DNA from 4 places in the Paenibacillus sp. 11B genome. Region 1 is predicted to be linked to each of the others. Evidence: riboswitches for the same ligand, from Rfam matches in the RefSeq annotation. Region 1 holds a riboswitch; each other region holds the start of a gene.
What was found. A riboswitch is a leader RNA that binds a small molecule or an ion and turns the genes downstream of it on or off. The one in region 1 is predicted to bind thiamine pyrophosphate.

Region 1 (2,204 bases):
TTCTATCCCGGGTTGATTGAAGAACTTAAGAGTGAAGGGGAAACGGAAACGGGTTACGCTCAAGTGGGTGCGCTTAGTATTCATACCGATGTGGAGAAACTCAACAAGATGCAGGAACGGGCACATCTTCGTAAAGAAGATGCACCGGAGATTGGTGATATTACCCTGTTGGATGCAAAAGAAACCCATCAGCGTTTTCCTCTACTAGAGGAAACTTTTCAATCCGTATACATCAGCGGTGCTGCGCGTATCGATGGCCGTGCGCTGCGCGATGCCTTGATCCGATCGGCACAGCGAAATGGAGCGGTCCTGATTGATGGGGACGCGACACTTCAACATGAGTCGAATCGGGTAACTGGAGTAGTTGTTGACGGGAAAGTCATATCGGCTGACGAGGTTATTGTGTGTGCCGGCGCTTGGGCCAATGAACTATTCAAGCCCTTGGGCATTGATTTTAAGGTTCATTATCAGAAGGCGCAAATTATGCATTTGCAGGTTCACGATCGAGAAGATACTGAGAAATGGCCTGTGGTCATGCCTCCTTCGGATCAATATTTGTTAGCCTTTGATCAACAGAAGATTGTGATTGGGGCGACTCACGAAAATGATATTGAAGGCTATGATACAAGAGTAACCGCAGGCGGAATGCAGGAAATATTGAATAAAGGATTGGAACTGGCTCCTGGTTTAGCTGATAGCACGTTTCAGGAAGTGAGAGTAGGCTTCCGTCCGTTCACACCGGGTTTTCTTCCGGTAATGGGTGCTGTTCCTGGTTGGGATGGCTTGATCACAGCCAACGGGCTTGGAGCATCAGGTCTGACGATGGGGCCCTTTATAGGAAGTCAACTGGCCAAATTGGCTCTGGGTATGGATTTGGATATCGATATTCAGCCATATAATATAGGAAAAGCAATGGAAGACCAGAAATGAGGTGAACCATGACATATTCACAGCGTTTAACTCACGGCAGCTCTTCAGATATCATATATCTGGAGCACCAGATTGGCGTTGCAGAGGATGAATTGGCAAAAGCCAAGGAAGAGCAACAGGCATACGAAAGGGATTTGAACCAGTTAAGTGAAGTGCAGAATAGGATTGAAACCATTCGCACCCGTCTGAAGAGCTTGCAAGAGGAATTAGGCAAACTCGAAGATTAATAGGAATAGTTTGACATTTGGAGATACACATGTTGTAATAAGCCTGAGCAATTTGCAGGGGGACTGTTCGCAGTTGAGAAGGTTAAAACCTGACCCTTTGAACCTGTTAGTTAATACTGACGTAGGGAGCAAATGACATGTACTCATGTTATTTTTTGCCCTTGCCGAAATTAGGACAAGGGCTTTTTGGTGTGTATATTTCATAACAGGAAGCAATAGCGGGATTGCAGATGGGACAATATGATTTGGACAAAGGAGAACTGATCATGTCATTTTCAAGAACGTTAAAAGACAAGTCCATAACCGTATGGGAAGATGGATACAATCATCCTTTTTTACACGAGATGGGGAAAGGCACACTGGATCAGGAAGCGTTTAAGTTTTATCTACTCCAGGACTATACATATCTGATTGAATATGCGAAGATTTTTGCGATGGGTGCAGTGAAGGCTGCGGATGAAAAACTGATGACGAATTTTACGGTTATTCAACACGCTATTCTGTACGAAGAAATGGATTTGCATCGGAATTACATGAATGAATTTGGGATAACGCTGGATGAACATCATACTGTCAAACCATCTCTTTTCAACAAGGCATATACGTCAAATATGATGAGTGTTGCTCAAACAGGCGGGGTTGCCGAAATCATCGCCGTCATTTTCCCTTGTGCGTGGACGTATTACGACTATGCCACAAGATTAAAAGAACAATATCGGGATTCATTAGAGGGTAATTTCTATCAGACTTGGATCGAAAATTATGCAAGTGATGAATTCCGCGACTCATTCGAATGGTTCTATGATACACTGGATGCATTATGTGAACATAAAACCGAGCAGGAACTGGAAGCCATTGAGGACATATTCAGAAGAAGCGTTGAATTTGAATATCTGTTCTGGGATATGGCGTATAAACGGAAACTCTCGTACTTCTAATGATGAAATAGACTACAACCAGAGACAAGGATGAACATACAGATGAACAATCGTGGAGAACGCATCTATTTACGATTTTTGAACATGGAGGACGCGGCATCAGTGCTGG
Region 2 (2,204 bases), on a different contig from region 1:
TCAACACTGCTCAAGACCATTTTGGGGAAAATTCCACCCCTCAGTGGTAAGACTTTCTTGGGTGATTATCTGGAAACCGCTTATTTCGAACAGGAAGTACGTGCAGGTAATATTACCCCGATCGAAGATGTTTGGAATGAATTCTCTCATCTGACACAGAATGAAGTCCGGGGCCATCTTGCACGTTGTGGATTGAAAAATGAGCATATCACCCGTCCGCTTAACGCGCTTAGTGGTGGAGAGCAAGCGAAGGTTCGTTTGTGTAAGCTTCTGATGCGTGAAAGCAACTGGATTTTGTTCGATGAGCCTACGAACCATTTGGATGTGACGGCCAAAGCAGAGCTGAAACGTGCCCTGCAAGAATTCAAGGGTACCGTGCTGCTTGTATCCCATGAACCTGAATTTTATGAAGGCTGGGTAACCAAAACGTGGGATGTTGAGGCGTGGTCCGAGAAACAATAGTTACTTCATACCAGACGAGCTATTTCGATAACTAGATTGTCTTCAGCAATGGATAAAGAACGTAATAAATGGAAAATGTACGGTGACAAAAAAAGATGTCTATGGTAACATAGGCTACAGCTTCATATGAACACTAGGGGGGCCGCACGATGCGGCTGAGATGGAAGAATGCGATTCCGGACCCTTTGCACCTGATCTGGATCATACCAGCGTAGGGAAGTGGCGCGTTTCAGCTAATGACAAAGGGCGTTATCGTTGACTTTGCGATATTGCCTGCAAGATGAATCATGCGGTTTCTAGGTATACTACGTTGCGACTATGGATGGTTTTTATAGTTGGTTATACGTTATGTATAGAGTAATTGCATGCGACAGTCATTCAGTTGATCATGAATTTTAAATTCGTGGCCACTCCTCTACGGGAGTGGCTTTTTTTGTTGTTTTATACCAGCTTAAAGCACGCAAGAGGAGGGCGAACAGGACGGCAATCTTCCATGAACATGTAGGAGCACAATCATTTGAACTGCATGTCATTTCGCTAGGTAAGGGAGACATGTACTCTTTTCTAGATACGGCTAAGAAAGTATGGCGATGGATCGATTATATCCACATTCGGGAAAAAAAGCTGACCCTAGAGCAGCAGATGTATTGGGCGCAAAGTCTAAAAACACAAGGTGTTCCATCTAAACGAATCGTTATGAACGGCTTAGATCAGCTGGCTCAACATGCGTGGTTGGGTGGTGTGCATTGGGGTCAAGCAGCTATTGAAGGCTATGATCTGGCTGAGTTAAATCGACTGAACCGGCTTCGTGTAGGCGTGTCAGTTCATTCTCTGAAAGAAGCAAAAGTTGCAGAAGAACGTGGAGCCGATTATCTCTTTTACGGGCATGTATACGAATCCGATAGTAAACCGAATTGCGAACCTAGAGGTCTTATTGCGTTGGCTGAAGTATGCTCCAATGTTTCGATTCCAGTGATTGCGATTGGCGGGATTAGACCGGAGAATATCAGGGCTATTCGTACTGCGGGTGCCAAAGGTGCTGCGGTAATCTCAACCATTTGGATGAACAGCAAGCCGGAGCTGGCTGCCGCTTCATTGCGGCAGGCAATCAGGGATTCAGAGAACGCCGAACCAAGGAGATGAGAACATGAGAGAGGAAGCAAGAAGCCAGAGCAGGAATCGTTCGGGTTATCATCCAGGAACAGTATTCAGGAGTAAAGGTGGAACAGAGATTCGAGGCAAGCTTCATGCGGAAACGATTATTGTTGGTGGAGGAGTTATTGGTAGTGCCATTGCATGTGAACTCGCCACCCGCGGTCACGACGTTCTTCTGGTTGAGCGTGCAAGAATAGGCGGGGGAACTTCCTGTGCAGCTGCCGGGATGCTTGCTGCGGACAGTGAGGAATTCACTCATGCTGTGATGGCGAAGCTTGCGCGGCAGAGCAGAGCATTACTTCACGAGCAGAAGGAGCGAATCCATTCACTTAGCGGAGTGGAAATGGGTTTGCAACAGCATGGATTTATTACTCCTTTTCGTTCATACAGTGAGGTCAGCAGCTACAAGAATAAACGATCGTCTTCCTTTTCTACAGAACATATTTGGTGGGATCGAGTGGCTGTCCAACAAGAAGCATCATGGTTAAACAGGGATACGTATGGCGCATATTACAGACCTTCCGAGAGCGAGGTTCTTCCTGTCAATCTAACGCAGGCTTATGTCAGATCGGCTCAGGCACTGGGTG
Region 3 (2,204 bases), on a different contig from region 1:
TCCAGCGTCTCCCGGTTACGGTTCATCTGGGCATTTGTGAAGTTATCCTGTGTCAGATTCCAGAGACGGAAAGAAATAATAACATTGTGCTTCACTGCTTCCCGGACAAAAGACAACACATTGCCCAGATAGCCCTCACGATCTGTCGAACCTTCGTGTCCATCAAAGCTGTGCAAAGAAAAGTTCATCTGACGCAGCGCCGGTTTGCCGAGCAACTTGTGTTGGGTCTTGGGCAGCAGTGTACCATTCGTCGTAATGTTAACCTTGAACCCCTTCTCATGCGCGGAATCGAGTAACAAATCAATTTTGGGATGAAGCAGCGGCTCACCTTTGACATGTAAATAAATATGCTTGGTATGGGGTTTGATCTGATCCAATATATTGTTGAAGACTTCAGGGTCAATGAAATTTTTGGCACGTTTGGTCTGCGGGCAGAAGCTGCATGCCAGATTACATATACTTGTGATCTCAATATATACTTTCTTGAACGTTTTCAACTCGGGGTCCCCATTCTGCTCAGGAGGGAGAACAGTCCCACCCTCATTTATGATCCGGCCCATATGTGCCACCACTATTATATCGGGTTAGAGAGCCAAGGTAAATCGACCCGCATGTTAATTTTCTTTTCCTCCCTTCCCGGGCGTCTTCTTACTTGTACATCTGAGCAGTTGCCCTTCTGATCGAAGAGCTTAATTCGCTGTTCATTCAAACGGTTAGAATCTTGGGTTACTTTCCTAACTCACATTCCTCGCACTTCTTTTAGGACGCCCTCTTTACATTCCACTTGCATGTGATATATGCTGAACACACAACTGCATATCTTGAACATTGCACTAGGGGAGCCTTGCGGCTGAGACGAATCGAACGATTCGGACCCTTTGAACCTGATCTGGATTATACCAGCGGAGGGAAGTGGAGCGGCCTATCCGTAAGCGGATTTTTTCATGTTAATGATGAAATTTAATATGAATTGAACGTATAGACCCACTCATTTCTCTGGAAATGGGTGGGTCTTTTTCGCGTTCTGCGGCAGATCAGAAGGTGTAATTAAAGATCCCGCAGTTTGAAGTTTGAATCAGAAGGGGGAACGGGACGAGATGGATAACGACATAACCATTCACAACATGAGCTTTGCTTTCCCGAAAAAAAGGGATTCCCCCGTGCTCTCCAATGTGTCGATGCGTGTAGCGGAAGGCGAATTCGTCTCCCTCATCGGTTCCAGCGGCTCCGGTAAAAGCACTCTCTTCAAGCTGCTGGCAGGCTTGCTTGAGCCAACCCACGGAACCATCGAAATTCCGTGGGTTCGCGAAGGAGAGCGGCTTGGACGCGTGGCCTACATGCCGCAAAAGGACCTCCTGTTATCTTGGCGAACCGTCATGGAGAATTGCATGCTCCCCTCCGAACTTGCTTCAGGGCGGCAGGACAAGGCAAAGACGCAGGCGGACATCCTGGCTGGCCTCGACAGATTTGGCTTATCCGGCTACGCGCATGCGTATCCGTACGAACTGTCCGGCGGCATGCGGCAGCGAGTCGCAATGCTGCGCACCCTGCTTACAGGCGGCCAGCTGATGCTGCTGGATGAACCATTCGGTGCACTCGATGCCCTGACCAAACGGGAGATGCATCGCTGGCTGCTAGAACTCTGGGGAAGTTTGGGCAAAACCGTGTTGTTCATCACGCATGATATTGAAGAAGCCTTGCTGCTCAGTGATCGAATTATCCTGTTAACTCCAGGGGGACAAAGCCAACAGCTGCAGGATATAACGGTACCTTTGCCGCGTCCAAGACATTCAGACATGATCTATGAACCGGCTCTCGTTCAGATGAGACGACTACTGGAGGAACAATTGCATGCGAAACGGTAACTGGAGATGCAGCATGAAGGATAGTGTAAAGCGTTGGCTTGCCCGTTATGGTCTGTTTCTCTTGCTCATGCTGTTACTGCTCGTCATCTGGGAGTGGATTGTGAATATGGGATGGGTGCCCTCCTTCATCATTCCAGCCCCTACGGCAATTGCCAGTTCGCTATATGAGCATCGCCGACTCCTGTTGGCTACACATTTACCTGCTACCTTGATGGAGGTTGTCGTTGGTTTTGGCTTGTCCATTGGTGCCGGAATTGCACTTGCGACAGGCATGCATATGAACCGATCCATTGAAAAGGCGTTATATCCCTTCATCGTAATTAGTCAGACGATTCCACT
Region 4 (2,204 bases), on a different contig from region 1:
TTCTTCCAGCGCTAAGAATTGGAGCTGATTTGATGAACATTTTAATTACCGGAGCAGCCGGAAAAATTGGACGCGACTTATCTCAACATTTATCAGAGGCATTTCACCTGCGACTTACGGATCTGAATATCGACAGACTGCATACGTATTCTGGGACAGGCCATGAGATCATGGCACTGGATGTGACGGATGCCAAAGCTTGTCAGCAAGCTTGTGAAGGTATGGAAGTGGTTGTACATCTGGCGGGAGCCCCCTCCCCGTATGCCGGCTTCTATGAATCCTTATTGGACATCAATATCAAAGGTACATTTAATGTATTCCGTGCGGCCAAGGATCAAGGCGTACGAAGAGTCATCCTGGCAAGCAGTGCACAGACGATCGAAGGGTATCCCATTGATGCCCAGATCTATCCGGACATGCCAACACGCCCACGGAATTTGTACGGGGTTAGTAAATGTTTTGGTGAATCGCTCGCCTCCTATTTTGCTTATACCGAGGGGTTACAAAGTGTTGCAATACGTATTGGGGCATATGATGATTTCCAACCGGATGGGCCGCCGCTGGAGGCTCGTGATATGAGCGCGTATATTAGTCCGGCTGACTTGTGTGATCTGGTGTTCAAATCGATTATAGCTACAGATCTGGAGCCCTTTACCATACTGCATGGGATCTCGAATAATCGGTTTAAACGCTTGAATCTGGAAACCACGCAGAAACAGGTGGGGTATGACCCGAAATCCGATGCTTTTGCACTCAGCCAGATTTCCTTATATGATTCGCCACGATTCGTCCCTCCATCCAGTTCCTGACTGGACATGCAACGGCCTCTGGCCTATAATTACACCTAGTAATGCCCGTAACTTCATAGTTTCCCAGGGGAGTCGGAATAGGCCGGCTGAGAGTGTATCCCACCAAGATACTGACCCTTAGACCTGATCTGGATCATGCCAGCGTAGGAATCGGAGTATATCGAATTGGCCCAGCCCAGCCTCTTTGCTGAGTGCCACATCTCTAACGCCTGCACGCGTCCCGGATTAACGGGGCGCTTTTTTAATGTTCTTTTTATAGCCAGAGAGCTAAAAAAAGTGACGTCATCCGGATCATAGCTGGTATAAATCTGTCGATTTATGCAAGAAGCTTGGATATGAAGCCAAGGAGCACCCCGCGCCACTGGCCGGACAATATGAAGGAGAGAAATGAAGATGAGATGGCGTAAAATGATGGGATTGCTGCTCTTGTGTGTGCTGCTGGTAACTGTGGCCGCATGCGGCAGCAAAGAAGCTGCACCTTCAGGAGAGAACAGCGGAAGCAACACCGAAAACAGCAGTGAGGGTGACAATGCAGCCCTCAAGGATATTAAAGTGGTACTGGACTGGACACCAAATACGAATCATACCGGCCTGTATGCGGCCGTAGATCAAGGTTTTTATAAAACTGAAGGCTTAAATGTGGAGATTGTTCAGCCAGGTACCGGAGGCGCGGATACCATGGTTGCTTCGAACGAAGTGCCTTTTGGCGTAAGTTATCAGGAGAGTGTGACCCAGGCCCGCACACAGGGCGTACCGCTCGTGTCCATCGCTGCAGTTATTCAGCATAATACATCCGGATTTGCTGCTCCGGTAGATCGGAACATCAAGTCTCCCAAAGATTTCGAAGGCAAAACCTATGGTGGCTGGGGCTCCCCGGTAGAAGAAGCCGTAATGCAGTCCATTATGGAAGGCGAAGGTGCGGATGTATCCAAAGTGAAAAATATTAACATGGGCGATGCAGACTTTTTCACAGCTGTGAAACGCGATATCGATTTTGCCTGGATTTTCTACGCGTGGACGGGCATTGAAGCCGAACTTCGCGGCGAGCCGATCGACATGCTGTATGTGAAGGATTATTCCGAAGCCCTGGATTACTACACACCTGTGCTTGTGACGAATGAACAGACGATTCAGAATGATCCCGAGCTGGTTAAAGCGTTCTTGAAAGCGACTTCCGAAGGATATCAATACGCGATTGAACATCCCGAAGAAGCTGCCAACATTCTGATCAAGGCCGTACCGGATCTGGACAAGGATCTTGTACTCGCGAGCCAGAAATGGCTGAGTCCAAAATATCAGGATGACGCACCACGCTGGGGTGAGCAGAAGCAGGAAGTATGGCAGAACTACACGGATTGGATGTTTAGCAAAAAACTGCTCGATGAGCAGGTAGAT

Region 2: it holds a riboswitch for thiamine pyrophosphate, as region 1 does, so the genes downstream of both, Q0V21_RS01975 (thiamine phosphate synthase) here and tenA (thiaminase II) in region 1, are expected to answer to the same signal.
Region 3: it holds a riboswitch for thiamine pyrophosphate, as region 1 does, so the genes downstream of both, Q0V21_RS23195 (ABC transporter ATP-binding protein) here and tenA (thiaminase II) in region 1, are expected to answer to the same signal.
Region 4: it holds a riboswitch for thiamine pyrophosphate, as region 1 does, so the genes downstream of both, Q0V21_RS29750 (ABC transporter substrate-binding protein) here and tenA (thiaminase II) in region 1, are expected to answer to the same signal.

What each region holds. Positions count from the first base shown of each region.
Region 1 is NZ_JAUKNS010000002.1:422,419-424,622, reverse strand. Features, by position in the region: gene Q0V21_RS10365 (NAD(P)/FAD-dependent oxidoreductase) at 1-930, shown strand, start outside; gene Q0V21_RS10360 (hypothetical protein) at 939-1,157, shown strand; TPP riboswitch at 1,204-1,302, shown strand; gene tenA (thiaminase II) at 1,424-2,095, shown strand; gene Q0V21_RS10350 (GNAT family N-acetyltransferase) at 2,138-2,204, shown strand, end outside.
Region 2 is NZ_JAUKNS010000001.1:446,628-448,831, reverse strand. Features, by position in the region: gene Q0V21_RS01980 (ABC-F family ATP-binding cassette domain-containing protein) at 1-462, shown strand, start outside; TPP riboswitch at 588-697, shown strand; gene Q0V21_RS01975 (thiamine phosphate synthase) at 1,015-1,605, shown strand; gene thiO (glycine oxidase ThiO) at 1,610-2,204, shown strand, end outside.
Region 3 is NZ_JAUKNS010000005.1:243,139-245,342, forward strand. Features, by position in the region: gene Q0V21_RS23190 (radical SAM/SPASM domain-containing protein) at 1-497, opposite strand, end outside; TPP riboswitch at 826-928, shown strand; gene Q0V21_RS23195 (ABC transporter ATP-binding protein) at 1,098-1,865, shown strand; gene Q0V21_RS23200 (ABC transporter permease) at 1,879-2,204, shown strand, end outside.
Region 4 is NZ_JAUKNS010000009.1:172,016-174,219, forward strand. Features, by position in the region: gene Q0V21_RS29740 (VOC family protein) at 1-15, shown strand, start outside; gene Q0V21_RS29745 (NAD-dependent epimerase/dehydratase family protein) at 33-809, shown strand; TPP riboswitch at 865-977, shown strand; gene Q0V21_RS29750 (ABC transporter substrate-binding protein) at 1,203-2,204, shown strand, end outside.